DNA from 2 places in the Citricoccus sp. genome. Region 2 is predicted to be linked to the other one. Evidence: predicted binding sites of a transcription regulator. Region 2 holds the regulator's gene; the other holds the start of a gene.
What was found. The regulator LexA, encoded in region 2, represses DNA repair genes until DNA is damaged. The targets are predictions, from matches to a motif close to TCGAACANNTGTTCGA.
Positions count from the first base shown of each region.

Region 1: the regulator LexA is predicted to act here: its motif matches at 3,555-3,570, upstream of PLJ28_RS05805 (HNH endonuclease signature motif containing protein).

Region 1 is NZ_DAOMPX010000011.1:61,521-69,147, reverse strand. It holds gene thrS (threonine--tRNA ligase) at 1-945, opposite strand, end outside; gene PLJ28_RS05805 (HNH endonuclease signature motif containing protein) at 1,251-3,443, opposite strand; gene PLJ28_RS05800 (dihydrofolate reductase family protein) at 3,795-4,457, shown strand; gene PLJ28_RS05795 (DNA polymerase III subunit alpha) at 4,469-7,627, opposite strand, start outside.
Region 2 is NZ_DAOMPX010000012.1:59,250-66,876, forward strand. It holds gene PLJ28_RS06115 (hypothetical protein) at 1-887, opposite strand, end outside; gene lexA (transcriptional repressor LexA) at 914-1,651, opposite strand; gene PLJ28_RS06125 (LysM peptidoglycan-binding domain-containing protein) at 1,886-2,245, shown strand; gene PLJ28_RS06130 (histidinol-phosphate transaminase) at 2,384-3,523, shown strand; gene hisB (imidazoleglycerol-phosphate dehydratase HisB) at 3,579-4,196, shown strand; gene hisH (imidazole glycerol phosphate synthase subunit HisH) at 4,196-4,849, shown strand; gene PLJ28_RS06145 (CG2302 family histidine operon protein) at 4,849-5,007, shown strand; gene priA (bifunctional 1-(5-phosphoribosyl)-5-((5-phosphoribosylamino)methylideneamino)imidazole-4-carboxamide isomerase/phosphoribosylanthranilate isomerase PriA) at 5,044-5,829, shown strand; gene PLJ28_RS06155 (SseB family protein) at 5,826-6,758, shown strand; gene PLJ28_RS06160 (MarR family winged helix-turn-helix transcriptional regulator) at 6,748-7,287, opposite strand; gene PLJ28_RS06165 (FMN reductase) at 7,262-7,627, opposite strand, start outside.

The DNA of each region.
Region 1 (7,627 bases), on a different contig from region 2:
GATGTGCGGGGTGTAGACGAACTCGTAACCGGCCTCCGTGTGCCGGCGGCGGGAGTAGTCCTCCATCTCCTTGCGGATGATGCCGCCGCGGGGGTGGAAGACGGGCAGACCGGAGCCGAGCTCGTCCGGGAACGAGAACAGGTCCATCTCGGCGCCCAGCTTGCGGTGGTCACGCCGCTCGGCCTCCGCGAGGCGCTCCTGGTAGGCCTTGAGGTCGTCCTTGGTGGGCCAGGCGGTGCCGTAGATCCGCTGCAGCTGCTTGTTCTTCTCGTTGCCGAGCCAGTAGGCCGCGGCAGAACGGGTCAGGGCGAAGGCATTGGAGATCAGCTTGGTGTTGGGCAGGTGCGGGCCACGGCAGAGGTCGCACCACACGGTCTCGCCGGACTTGCGGTCCACGTTGTCGTAGATGGTGATCTCGCCGGCGCCGACCTCGATGTTGGCCCCCTCGCCGACGGCGTCCGCTTGGTCCTGCTTGCCGAGCAGTTCCAGCTTGTAGGGTTCCGCGGCCATGGCCTCGCGGGCCTCGTCCTCGTTCACGACGCGGCGGGCGAAGGACTGGTTCGAGTTGATGATCTTCTGCATCAGCTTCTCGATGGCCTTGAGGTCCTCGGGGGTGAACGGGTCCTCGACGTCGAAGTCGAAGTAGAAGCCGTCCGTGATGTACGGCCCGATGCCCAGCTTGGCGCCCGGACGCAGCTGCTGCACGGCCTGGGCCATCACGTGGGCGGCGGAGTGGCGCAGGACGTTCAGGCCGTCCTGTTCGGAGATGTCGACGCCGACGACGTCGGCCCCGGCCGGGATCTGGCGGCTCAGGTCCTGCAGCTCACCGTTCACCCGCATCACGACGGTGGTCTTCTCGTCGGCGAACAGCTCCGTGCCGGTGGATCCCAGGGCCACCTCCCGCTGTTCGGCGTTGACGGTGATGGTTATCTGCTCGCTCTGCAGCGCCTCGGACACGGGCCATTCCTCCTTGGTTGGGGCTTCACAGCTGGTGGCATACGGGGGCCACCGCCAGCCACGGGCCATTCTAGGGCAGGGCCGCAGGTCGGGCGGCCAGTCCGCGGCACCCGCCTGATCGTCCGCGAGCGCCTGATCCCCTGTTCTCGCCTCATCCCCATCCGGGCCACCCGGGGCAATCACCTCGGAGTCCCCCTCCGGGAGTGGTCCCCTCAACAGTTGTCCTCGGCCAGTCCAGACGCATCATGGATCTCCTGGTGGCGGAGTGCCGTCCAGCATGCCAGGCCTCGACGTCAGGTTCGGATCCCGAGCAGATCCTCGGCAGCCGCCTCGGGGCGCCAGTAGGTGTTGCGGCGGGGGCGCTGGGAAGGATCCCGGTATGCGGCGGGAATTAACCAGGGAACGCCATGGCGCATCGAGATCGTCCATGCTCCCGCGTGCACCGCGTGATGATGGTGCGAGCACAACAGCACACCGTTGTCCACGGAGGTTGGCCCGCCGTGTTCCCAGTGCTCGACGTGGTGGGCCTCGCACCACGGCGCCGGAATGGTGCAGCCCGGCGCGGTACAGCCACCGTCCCGGGCCGTGATCGCACGGCGCAGCTTCCTGGTGAACAGTCTCCGGGACCGGCCCAGGTCGAGGACCTCACCCTCACCTCCCAGGACGACGGGGATCAGTTCAGCGTCACACGCCCAAGCGCGAATGGTGGTGGGGCTGATCTCGCCGACGTAGGCCGCCGAACTGAACCGGCTCCCACGCTCTCCCGATCCATCGTCCCTGAACGAGGCATTGGCGCTTTCCGGACTCATGCCACTCCGGGGCTCCGCTTCCAGACTGGAGTCGCAGCAGGGCTCCGGGCAGGCCTCTGGAGCGGACCCGCTCGATGATCGTCGAGCCGGGAGCTCCGACGGCGGCCGGAAGGTGTGGTCCAACAACGTCTGGTAGTCGATCGTCACGAGTACTTGTGGCCGGGCTCCCCCACCACCGTCGGGAGCGTCGGTTCCGGCGGTGAGGGCGAGGGCACCCGTCAGTGCGCTGATCATTCCGTCCAGTTCTTGTTGGCTCCGGGTCCGTTCGTCCAGGTCATCGGGGTCACTGACCGGAGTGTTCCAACCCGCGGGCTCGCCGGCCGCCGCGGCGGCGTACCGTGCGGCGCGCTCTGTCTCTGCCTGGGCCTCGAGCTCCCTTGCCGCCCGTAGCTGCTGCGCCCACAGGATGCCGGGGTCCGAGAACACGTCGGCCCCGTCCATGCCATCAGGATCACGGACGCCGCCGGTTACACGGTCACCATCGAGCGTTGCCTCCAGGTCGGCCTCGATGTCGACGTCGACGACCGTATCGACACCGCTGTTCGCACTGGAACTTTTGCCTGCACGAGAGGTGTTCGTGGGTCCCGTGGTGCAGGCCTGCCGAGCCGGACTCGCGGACTCCGCCGTTGGAATGGAGTCGCCGGCGGGAGTGGAAGCGGCGGTTGGTATGGAGTCAGTCGGGGTGGAAGCGGCACCGGCGGGGTTGGACGGCGCGGAACTCTGCGCTCGGGTGTTCGAGGCGGCTGAGACGAGGGTCTTGAGGACTTCGTGCTGGCCATCGGTGGCCACTAAGGACCAGCGATGCAAACCCGTCCGCCGGCCCCGGTAGAACAGCCCCTGCTCAGCCCGCCGCCGGCTCTCGGTGGGCTCGGCCCCGTCCGGGTTCACGAGCGCGTCGAAACGGATCCGCCAGTGCGCGCAGACCGTGCCCAGTGCGTCCGGGTCGAGGACTCGGGCAGAGCTCACCAGAGACCGTTCCCCCTCGACGAGCAGCTGGTCCACGTCCGCAGGGGCCACCTTCGCGTCCGTCGACTCCGCCCGGGCGCCAGCCAGGGTGGATGCGATCACGTCCACGGCGGCCGGGTCCAGGTCTGCTTCCGAGGCGGCTCGCGACAGGATCGGCAACCGGGGAGGCATTGCCTGAGTGCGATCGAGGGTCGGGGTGGACAGGACGTACCGGGATCGCTCGATCCGGGACCTGGCGTGCCGACGGGAGATGCGCAGGTGCTCCCTCAGGTAGTCCACGGCATCGCGATAGGCGGACTTGCCTTCGGGAATGCCGAGGATCTCCTTCCGGCTCGCGTGCTCGTCGAACAGCCTGTCCGTGTGACCGGCCAGCGCGGTCCGCGCCGAATCGACGACCCGGCCCAGCTCTTCCACGGACGTGTGGAGTTCGGGGAACGTTCCCCGGGGCGGCGGGACCTCGACCGGAGTCTGCGCCATGGCGTCCTCGAAGCTGATGTCCTCCACGACATCCGCATGCAGTCCCCACTCATCGGCCGGATGCAGTCGGTCGTTGGAGGGGAAGTGCGGTAAGCGCTCCACGAGCATCGGGTCGCCGATTCTGCCGGCCAGCTCGCCCACCAAGGCCCGGGCTGCATCGAGGAGATCGGGAAGACTCCAGTCCGACAATTCGTCCGGGATCCGCCCGCCCATGGTCTCCTCCTTCCCGTTCATCGTTACCGCTGATCCTTCACGGCCGTTGCTCCCCTTCACGGTCGCTGCTCCGAGGCCAGCCGATGATCCTTGTCCGGGCGGCAGCCTGGCTCCGGCCCGTATGGCGTCCTCTAGTACATACATTCGACTATGCATCGCGGACGCGGTAAGAGCCTGTCGGTCATGTGTGGATGAGCGGGGCTGACGCGTCGGGTGTGGAGTACGGACGGCCTGCTCCTGAGGCACCGCACCCGGCGCCTAGCCGCACGGTAGCGCCTTCCCTACGCTGGGTGGCCACTGGCGCAACCGCCCGGTAGACCGCGGTACCGAGCCCCACCTCCCCTTCCCACCCCGATTCCGGAGGACACCGTCATGTCCAGCACACGCCATCCACGGCCGCCCCGCGTCCGCGTGCAGAACTTCGCGGTCTCCCGCGAGGGCATCGCGGCCGGGTTCAACCAGACCCTGGAGCGCCCTTTCGGTGACCTTGACCCGGCTCCGCTCATGAGCTGGGCCGGGGCCACCGACAGCTGGCCCAACCGCACGGATCCGGGCGGCAGCCGCGGCCTGGACGACCACATCGTGCGCGACTTCACGCACAACATCGGCGCGGAGATCATGGGGCGCAACAAGTTCGGCCCGATCCGGGGCCCCTGGCCGGACGAGGAGTGGCGGGGCTGGTGGGGTGATGATCCGCCGTTCCGCACCCCGGTCTTCGTCCTGACCCACCATCCCCGGTCGTCGTTCTCGCTCAGCGACACGACGTTCCACTTCCTCGATGCGAGCCCTGAAGAGGCAGTGAAGGTCGCCCTGCAGGCGGCCGGGGGCCAGGACGTCCGGATCGGGGGTGGCGTCACCACCGTCCTGCAGTTCCTGGAGGCGGGCCTCATCGACGACCTGCACGTCGCCGTCGCGCCCGTCGAGTTCGGCGACGGACTGCGCCTGTGGTCCAGCCCCGTGGAGCTGGAGGACCGGTTCCACCACGAGAGCGTCCCGAGCCCCAGCGGCGTGGAACACTACTTCTTCTGGCGCTGACGGAGGACGGTTCACTCCTCCGGCGTCGGCAGCAGCTCCCAGGTCTCCGGGTGCGGGACCGGCACGGGCCGGTGGATGTCCAGCTCGCGCACCCCGGCGCCCTGGATGCCCCTCCCCCGGCGGTCACCGCCGGTCGCCGAGCTCTCCGGCGGGAGCCCGACGGCGCCGCGCACCCTGACCGGCCAGTCGCCGGTGTCGTGGTGGGGGATGTCCCGGGGCGCACCGGCGTCCGGAGCGGACCCGGCACCGGCCGCGACGAGCCGGCGCCGGGCCCCGGGACCCCAGGGGACCGGTTCCCGGGCGCCACCGGACCGGGCGGCGGACCGGTCCCGGCGCAGCCAGGCCCGCCATTGCTCGCGCGTGCTGTCCAGGTAGTCCGGGTCCGGCAGCGCCTCGGGCCGGTGCAGGTCCCAGGCGCGGATGGCCTGCAGGCTGATCGCCTTGGGCCCGGTCCGCCGGGTGGTGCCCTCGATCAGCAGCAACCGGGCCGAGAACAGCATCTCCCCGGTCTCGTGCTGGGCCTCCGTGAAGAACGAGGCGTCCACGCAGCCGGTCCCGTCGTCCACGGAGATGAAGACCACGCGCTTGCCGCTGCGCATCGGCGGGGTCTGGGTGGCCACGCGCACCCCGGCCACCAGCACGCGGGACTGCGAGCGCAGGCTCAGCAGGTCCTCCGCCGCCGTGACCCCGAGGGCGTCCAGGTAGGGCCGGTGCGAGTCCATCAGGTGCGCGGTGGTGTCCATGGCGGTCAGGTCGAGTTCGGTGCGCACCATCTGGTCGCGGCTCGGGGCGGGGAACATCGGCACGATCGCCTCCGTCTCGGTGTCCGGCAGGTCCAGGGACAATTGCCCGTCCACCTGGCGGGGTCCCGCCGTCCGCTTCCGCCCGGTGGGGGCCTCGCCGAGCATGCCCGCCGATCCCCCGGCGTGCTGCAGCTCCAGGTGGTGTACCAGGTCGGTGCGCGAGGCCCCGCCGGGGGGCAGCAGGCAGTCCAGCGCCCCCAGCTGGGCCAGTCGCTCGAGGTTGCGCCGGGTGGGCCGGGCGCGGTCGCGCACGTCGGCCAGCGAGGCGTACGGCTGTCCGGCCACGATCCGCCGGACCTCGCGCTCGCTCAGCCCGGACATTGAGGTGAGCGCCAGGCGGATGCCCCACCGGCTGCCGTCGGGATGCCGGGAATGCCCGGGACGTGCAGGACCACCGGGCAGTTCCGGGTGGGCCGGCACCCACTCCATCCGGAACCTCTCCGTGGAGGCGTTGATGTCCACCGGGAGCACGGGGATGCCCATGCGGCGGGCCTCGGCGATCATCAGCCGGCGCGGGTACATGCCCGGGTCGTGCTCGAAGATCCCGGCCAGGAACGCCTCGGGGTGGTGGGTCTTGAGCCAGGCCGAGTGGTAGGTGGGCACGGCGAAGGCCGCCCCGTGGGCCTTGCAGAACCCGAAGGAGCCGAAGGCGTGCAGGGTGCCCCAGACCTCGTCGATGACGTCCAGGGGATAGCCCTTCTCCAGCGCCGCGGCCCGGAAGTAGGCCTCCACGACCTCCTCCTGCGGTCCACCGATCTGTCGGCGGAACTCGTCGGCCTTCGCCAGTCCGCAGCCGGTCATGGTGTCCAGGGTCCGCAGCACCTGCTCGTGGAAGACGGTCACCCCGTGGGTCTCGGATAGCACCGGTTCCAGGTCCGGGTGCGGGTACCTCGCCGCCGCGAAGCCGTGGCGCTGCTCGAGGAACGGGCGCACCATGTCCGACTGCATGGGACCGGGGCGGAACAGGGAGATGTCGATGATCAGGTCGTTGAACTCGACCGGGGCCAGCTTCCCGATCAGCTCCCGCTGGCCCGGTGACTCGATCTGGAAGATCCCCAGGGTGTGGGTGGTGCGGATCATCCCGAACGTGGCCTCGTCGTCCAGCGGCACCCGTTCCAGGTCGACCCGCTCCCCCGTGGTCCGCTCGATCTCCTCCAGCGTGTAGGCGATCGTGGACTGCATGCGCACCCCGAGCACATCCAGCTTGAGCATGCCCATGGGGTCCATGTCGTGCTTGTCGAACTGGCTCATGGGCAGCTCGATGCCCGAGGGCTGCACCGGGGTCCGGTCCAGCAGTGTCCGGTCCCCCAGGATCACCCCGCACGGGTGCATGGCGATGTGCCGCGGCAACCGGTCCAACCGCTCGGTGAGGTCCACCAGCAGGTCCAGTTGCTGCTGTCCCGCGGCCCGCCCGGACTCGACCTGCTCGGCGAACCCGCGCAGCTCGGGCATCCGGCCCATCGCCTCGCGGAAGCTCGAGGCGGAGAACCGCCACAGTTGCTTGGCGATCGTGTCCACCTGTTCGGCGTCCATCCCGAGCGCCATGCCGGCGTCCCGGACCGCCCCGCGGGCCCGGTAGCCGTTCTGCATGCTCATCAGCGTGGTGCGCTCGTTCCCGAACCGGGTGAAGATCGCCGCGTAGACGTCGTGCCGGCGGGCAGACTCCACGTCCACGTCGATGTCCGGCAGGGTGGAGCGGTCATGGGACAGGAAGCGCTCGAAGATCAGCTCGTGCCGCATCGGGTCCACGTTCGAGATCCGTAACAAGTGGTTGACCAGCGAGGACGCCCCGGAGCCCCGGGCCGAGACCCGGACCCCCAGGTCCTCGATCATCCGGACCACCTCGGCCACGGTGAGGAAGTAACTGGCGAAGCCGAGCCGGGTGATGATCCCCAGTTCGTGTTCCAGCCGGTCCTCCAGGTCCCGGCCGGCCCGCGACGACGAGAACCGGCTGCCGCTGTACAGCTGCGGGAAGCGGGCGTGGGCCCCGGTCAGGGTGCGCTGGCGCAGGGCGGTGACCGGGTCGCCGTCGATCCCGATCACCGAGGCCTCCGGTACCGTGGGCCGCCCCCAGCCCAGGTCCGGTCCGGGGTCCATCCGGCAGGCGTCGGCCAGGGCATGGGTGGCCTCCAGCAACGCGCCGGCGCCCTCTGCCCCGGCGGCGCGGCAGACCTCGCGGGCCACCTGGTGCATGGATCCGGCCGGCTTCAGCCAGCCCTGCCCGTTGGGCTGGAGGTCGGCCAGGGCCTCCAGGGAGCTCAGTGCCCGGGCGGCATCGAGGACGTCGGCGGTGGCGGCACCGTCCGGGGTGGCGTACCGTACCGCGTTGGTCAGCACCGCCGGGACCCGGGCGTCCCGGGCCGCGCG
Region 2 (7,627 bases):
TCCAGCACCTCGACCGTTCGGATGCCCCGCCAGTCCAGGCCCTGGCCCGGGCACCACGCGGCCCAGTCGACGTGCCAGCCCCCATCGGACTGCTGGCCCATGACGACCCGGTCGACGTCTGCCCGGAGCTGCCTGTCGGTGAAGAGCAGGCGCGCGGGGGTCGCGGCCCCCGGCTCGATCACCGGGGCCGACCACGGGTCGGCGGCCAGGTCCCAGGGGTGCAGTCGTTCGCCCTCGGCCCCGCCTTCCACCGGCAGCGCACCGTCGCGGTCCAGGCGGGAGCGCCATGTCTCGATCGCCGCGGTCTCGGCAGGACCCTCGGTGCGGGGACCCCGGTCCGCGGCCAGGAAGCGCAGGGCGTACTTGACGGCGTAGGCCGACAGCCCACCCTCCCGCAGCTGGGAGCGGCACCACTCCGTGGCCGCCTCGGCCCACCCGCCGACGAAGCCGGTCCGGAGGGCGGCGGCCGCGAAGCCGAAGGTGAGGTGTGATCCTCCGGGCCACAGCTGTACCCAGGGCGCGTGCGGCCAGGCCAGGGAGGGCTCGGTGACGAAGGGCAGCGAACCGTCGAGCCCGGACGCCGAGGCAGCCCACTCGAGCGCGCTGCGGAACCAGGGATGGTCGGCCAGGTCCCACCCGGCCAGCAGGTCGAGGGCGGTGAGGGTGGCGAGGGGCTCGCTCACCGGGGAGCGGACATCGGGCTCCAGGCCGTGACCGAATCCGCCGTCGGGGTTGCGATACGCGCCCAGCGCCGCCAGGACGCCCTCGGGACCGCCCCCGTGCAACAGCAGGTCCAGGCGACGACGCTCCAGGAGCCGTCCCCGGGTGTAGACGAAGCGCTCGGCGTCCGCCACCCGGACGCCTCTCGGGAAGGGACGGTGGTTCATCGCCGCGCTCCGCATCAGTGTCCCGGTCAGAGGGCCCGCAGGACCGTGACCACCTTGCCCATGACCGTCGCCTCGTCTCCGAGGATCGGCTCATAGGCCGAATTCTGCGGCAGCAGCCACGTGTGCCCGTCGCGCTGCCGGAACGTCTTGACGGTGGCCTCATCATCCAGCAGGGCCGCCACGATGTCACCGTTCTGGGCCGAGTTCTGCTGGCGGACCACCACCCAGTCCCCGTCGCAGATCGCGGCATCGACCATCGAGTCACCGGAGACCTTGAGCATGAACAGCTCTCCCTCGCCGGTGAGCTGGCGGGGGAGCGTCATGACGTCCTCGACCTGCTGGTCGGCCAGGATCGGCCCGCCGGCGGCGATGCGACCGACGAGCGGGACCGGGACGGAGGTGCCCTCCACCGCACCGGTGTGCAGGGCCGTGACCGGAGCCGGGCGGTCGGCGGTGTCCGGGGCGCCGGCCGCGGCCGTCGACACGGGCTGTCCGTCCTCGTCCAGCAGGACCTCCATGGCGCGGGGCCGTCCCGGATCCTTGCGGATGTACCCCCACTTCTCCAGTTGACCCAGCTGATGGGTCACCGAGGACAGCGAGGCCAGTCCGGCGGCGTCACCGATCTCCCGCATCGACGGCGGGTACCCGTGCTGCGCGATGGCCGAGCGGATCGACCCCAGGATGACCCGCTGGCGCGCGGTCAGCGTCCGGGCGGCAGGGGCGGGCTGGGAGTCCGGTTCGGGTCGGGGAGTCCGGGAGGCCATTCGAAGATCCGTTCTTAGCGTGTCCGTGGTGCCGGTTGAGATGTCTCATGGTCGGCCCGCGGGGAGTTGACGGGCCATCACGTGCCTCAGAGGCTACCGGAGGGGCAGGGCGGATTCAAAGATATGTTCGAATAATGTTTGGCGTGTTTCGAACAGACGTGCTAGACAAGAGGGCGAACGGATAGAACACACGTTCGAACAGCCCGGTCGCCCCGGGCGGAGAGGTTGAAGAGCATGAGCACTGCAGCATCGGTCGTGACCCGCACCGCCGGCTCGGCCGGATTCCACCTGAACCGTCGTGGCCGTTTCCTCTTCGTCGGACTCCCGATCCTCGTCGTGGCCGCGCTGGCGGCCGCGGCCGCCGTGTTCCTGGGCGCCCATGCCGTGGCCCCGGCCGCAGCATCGCCGGAGCGCCCCGTGGTCGCCCCGGTCGAGTCCGTCACCGTGGACTACGGTGACACCCTGTGGTCCGTGGCCGGCCAGGTGGCCCCGGACGCTCCGCGCAATCAGACCATCCTGCGGATCGGCGAGCTCAATGACCTGACCGGTTCCGAGCTGCAGCCGGGGCAGGTCCTCTTCGTCCCCCGGGGCTGACGCGGGCACCACCGGAACGTCCGCGGCCTCGGCCGGCCCGTCGCCCGGTTCGAGCCGCGTCAGAGGGGGGACCGTGGCGTGCCATGCACGGACGTCACCGGGGCTCGGGGGACTGACTGAGCGCCTAGGCTGTCTCGGGTGAGTGATGAGGATGCGATCTCGAATCCGGAGGCCCTGGCCGCCCTGCCGTTGCGTGAGAACCTGCGGGGCCTGAGCCCCTACGGTGCGCCCCAGCTGGACGTGGCGGTGGCGCTGAACACGAATGAGAACACCCATCCGGTCCCGGACGAGGTGGTCGCCGCCATCGCGGAGTCGGTGGCCGCTGCCGCCGTGACGCTCAACCGCTACCCGGACCGTGAGTTCACCGAACTGCGCAAGCGCCTGGCGGAGTACCTGGGGCACGGGTTGTCCGCGGCGAACCTGTGGGCCGCGAACGGTTCCAACGAGATCCTGCAGCAACTGCTGCAGGCCTTCGGTGGGCCCGGGCGCACCGTGATGAGCTTCCCGCCCACCTACTCGATGTACCCGCTGCTGGCCGCCGGCACGGACACCCGGTACGTGGCCGGTGTCCGCGGGGAGGACTTCTCCCTGACGGCCGCCTCCGCGGCGGCCCAGGTCGCCGAGCACCGGCCGGACGTGGTCCTGTTGTGCTCCCCGAACAACCCGACCGGCACCGCCCTGGGGCTGGACGTGGTGCAGGCCGTCTATGACGCCACCGAGGCCTACGGGGGCATGGTGGTCGTGGACGAGGCCTATGCCGAGTTCGCCCTCGCCGGCACGCGCTCCGCGCTCACCCTGTTGCCGGGCCGGCCGCGCCTGGTGGTCTCCCGGACCATGTCGAAGGCCTTCGCGCTGGCCGGCGCCCGCCTGGGCTATCTCGCCGCCGCACCGGAGGTCACCGACGCCCTGCGCCTGGTGCGCCTGCCCTACCACCTCTCCGCGGTCTCCCAGGCCACGGCCAACGCCGCCCTGCAGCACTACGACGTCCTGCTCGAGAACGTCGAGGACATCAAGGCCCAGCGCGACCGGATCGTGGAGGGGCTGCGCGATCTCGGTCTGGCCCCGGCCGTCTCGGACTCCAACTTCGTGTTCTTCGGCGGACTGGCCGATTCCCACGCGGTGTGGCAGGGCCTGCTCGAGCACGGGGTCCTGGTGCGCGACGTCGGGATCCCGCACCACCTGCGTGTCACCGCCGGGACCGAGGCGGAGACCACGGCGTTCCTCACCGCCCTGCGGGAGGTCCTGGCCGAGGCACCCGCCACGACGTCCGGCCAGTGACCGGCCCGGTAGACTGGACCACCGGATCCCCCCAACAGCAAGGAGCTGACAGAGCATGGGCGCAGAGCTGATCTCCGGCCGGAAGGCGCGGATGCAGCGCACCACCAGCGAGTCCGACGTCTACGTCGAGATGGACCTGGACGGAACCGGCACCTCCGAGATCTCCACCTCGGTGCCGTTCTACGACCACATGCTCACGGCACTGTCCAGGCACTCGCAGATCGACCTGACGGTCCGCGCTACCGGGGACACCCACATCGACGTCCACCACACCGTCGAGGACGTGGCCATCACCCTCGGCGAGGTGCTCAGGACGGCGCTGGGGGACAAGAGGGGCATCCGCCGCTTCGGCGAGGCCTCGGTGCCGCTGGACGAGGCCCTGGCGCGCGCCGTCGTCGACGTCTCCGGCCGACCGTACCTGGTGCACGAGGGCGAGCCCGAGGGCCAGCAGTACCACCTGATCGGCGGACACTTCACCGGGTCCATGACCCGGCACGTGTTCGAGTCGATCACCTACCACGCCTCCATCTGCCTGCACATGGACCTGGTCCGCGGCCGGGACCCGCACCACATCGTCGAGGCCCAGTTCAAGGCCTTCGCCCGCGCCCTGCGGGCCGCGGTCGAGGACGACCCCCGGGTCACCGGGGTGCCCTCCACCAAGGGTGCGCTCTGATGGCCGGTGTCACCGGCGCCGCCCGTCCCACCGTCGCCGTCCTGGACTACGGGTCCGGCAACACCCACTCCGCCGTGCGCGCCCTCCAGCGCGCCGGGGCGGATGCACGACTGACCGCGGACGCGGACGAGGTGATGAACGCCGACGGGCTCGTGGTCCCCGGAGTGGGCGCCTTCCAGTCCGTCATGGCCGCCCTCAAGGACCTCGGCGCGACCCGGTGGATCGGCCGGCGGGTGGCCGGGGGCCGGCCCGTGCTCGGCATCTGCGTGGGTCACCAGATCCTCTTCGACGCCGGCGTGGAGCACGGCGTGCGCACCGAGGGCATGGGCGAGTGGCCCGGCGTGGTCGAGGCCCTGCCGGCGCCGATCGTGCCCCACATGGGCTGGAACACCGTGCGCCCGGCCGAGGGCTCCGCGCTCTTCCGGGGCATCGAGGACGAGCGCTTCTACTTCGTGCACTCCTACGGCGTCCTGAAGTGGGAGTTCGACCAGGCCCACGAGAAGATCGCCCCGCCCAAGGTGACCTGGGCGAACCACGGAGGGGACTTCATCGCCGCCGTGGAGAACGGCCCGCTCGCCGCCACCCAGTTCCACCCCGAGAAGTCCGGTGACGCCGGGATGCAGCTGCTGGCCAACTGGCTCGGAACCCTCTGATGCCCTTCTGGTCCACCCTGCTCATCGCCCTGGGCGGGCTGCTGATCGGTGGCGCCTGGTCGCTGCGCCAGCAGAAGGCGCCCGTATGGCTGCAGGTCGGCTTCCTCGTGTGCGCCGTGCTGGCGATCATCGCCGGTTTCGTCACCGCCTCGTCCTAGACCACCTCGTCCGATCGAACCGAGAGGAACCCCCTCATGAGCCAGACCCCGCAGAGCGCACCGGCGCTGGAACTGCTGCCCGCCGTCGACGTCCAGGACGGCCAGGCCGTGCGCCTCGTCCAGGGCGAGGCCGGCTCCGCCACCTCCTACGGCGACCCGCTCGAGGCCGCCCTGGCCTGGCAGAAGGCCGGCGCCGAGTGGATCCACCTGGTGGACCTGGATGCCGCCTTCGGCCGCGGGGACAACCGGGACGTGATGTCCCGCGTGGTGGACGAGCTCGGCGTGAAGGTCGAGCTCTCGGGTGGCATCCGGGACGACGCCTCGCTGGAGAACGCCCTGGCGATGGGTGCCACGCGCGTGAACCTCGGCACGGCGGCCCTGGAGGACCCGGAGTGGACCGCGCGGGTCATCGAGCGCTTCGGCGACCAGGTCGCGGTCGGCCTGGACGTGCGCGGCACCACCCTGGCCGCGCGCGGCTGGACCAAGGAGGGCGGTGACCTCTGGGAGGTGCTCGACCGCCTCGAGCAGGCCGGTTGCGCCCGCTACGTGGTCACGGACGTCACCAAGGACGGGACGCTGAGGGGCCCGAACACCGAGCTGCTGGCCGAGGTGTGCACCAAGACGCCGAAGCCCGTGGTGGCCTCCGGTGGCATCTCCTCGCTGGAGGACGTGGCCGCGCTGTACGCCATGGTCGGCCGGGGCGTGGAGGGCGCCATCATGGGCAAGGCCCTGTACGCCGGCCGGTTCAGCCTGGAGCAGGCCCTGCTCGTGTCCCGCGGCGTGAGCGTGGAGGACGCCGTGAAGCAGGCCCCCATCCAGTGACCGGCCAGGACCGGGAGCGCCACCTGCCCGGGCACATCGAGGCGGCCATCCGGCGCAACCTGGAGCGCCAGCACCGGGACGAGTCCGGCCGCCCGGCGGACTCCGCGGGCGTCGCCTGGGAGGGCCGGGACCTGGGCGGGGCCGGGATCGACGGCTCGGCCAACCCGTTGCACGCCTTCGACACCGACGACGGCACCGCGGACCCGGCCTGGGGCCCGGTCCTGGACCGGTTGGCGGCCGGTGAGGCCGGCGAGGCCGAGGTCGTGGACGCCCTGTCCCGCATGCGGGTCTTCGCCGCCGTGCTGCCGACCGTGGCCGAGCACGACGACCACGGTGGTGACGGGCCGCACGGGGACGGACCGCACGGGGACAAGGAGGCGGACGTCGCGCTGGTGACGCTCAGGGCCCCCGACGGCCGGGCCGCCCTGCCCGTGTTCACCCACGTCCCGGCGCTGACCGCCTGGCACCCCGAGGCGCGGCCGGTGGCGACCTGGATGCCGCGGGCCTGCCTGTCCGCCGTGGACGAGGGTGCCGAACTGGTCGTCGTGGACCCGGCAGCCGAGCGCACGTTCGTGGTGCGCCGCCCGGCTGTCTGGGCACTGGCCCGGCAGCAGGCCTGGATCCCGTCCTACCAGGACACCGAGCTGGCCGAGGAACTGGCGTCCGTGGTGGACCTGGTGCCCGGGCTCGCGAGGATCGCGCTGACGCCGGGGGCCGGCGTGGCCTCCCGGACCGCCTCCGGCGCCGTGCTGCCCGGTGGGGGCTCCGGACCGGAACTGCGGCTGGTGGCCTACCCGGACCCCGCGCTGGCGACCTCCGGCGACGAGGCCGCGCTGCGGCTGATGGCCGCCACCCTGCAACAGGTGCTCGGTGAGGTGCCGGCCCTGGCCGAGCGGGCCGACTCCGTGGAGATCACGGTCAGCCGGTAGTCCCGGGACCCTCCGGTACCCGTTCGCCGTCCTCCAGGGCGCAGCCCAGCCGGGAGAAGACCCGCAGCAGGGTCTCGGTCTCCTGCTCGTCGAGCCGGTCCATGAACAGGTCCTTCACCTGGCGCGCGTGCAGGGTCGCTGCCTTGCGGAACAGGCTCCGGCCGGCGTCGGTGATGACGGCCTCCGAGCCACGGCCGTCCTCCACGCAGGCGCGACGCTCCACGAGCCCGCGCTTCTCCAGGGTCTTGACCTGATAGGTCACCCGCGAGGGCGAGAACACCATCAGGCTGGCCAGCTCGCCCATGCGCAGGTGCCCGCCCGGGGCCTCGGTGAGCAGCAGCAGCAGGTTGTAGTCGGCCAGGTGCAGGTCCACACCCGCCTTCAGGCTCCGCTCGAGGCGGTCCTGCAGCAGGGCGGTCGCCTCGAAGTAGGCGCGCCAGGCCTGACGGGAGGTGTCCGCCGGCTGCCGTCCCGGGACCGCGCTGCGGGACCACGAGCCGGTGTCACTCTCCGCGGAGGAGCTGGTCAAAGGGAATCACCTCCAGGGGTGCGGGCGCACCGGAGGCCCGGCGCGGGCGGGCGGGGAACCGTCCGACCACCGAGGCCAGGTCCGCCCCGGCCGCGGCGATGCGGGTCTGCAACGGCGTGGTGCGGGTGGAGGCCTGGCCGCCCTCGACCTCGCCCCAGTCGTCCGAGGCGGCGAAGATCCCTGAGGAGAGCACCTTGGTGCGCAGGTAGCTGAACAGCGGGCGCATCGCCGTGTCGATCATCAGCGAGTGCCGCGGCGTGCCGCCGGTCGCGCCGAGAAGCACCGGGACGTCCCGGACGGCGTCGTCCTCCACGAGGTCCCAGAAGGACTTGAACAGCCC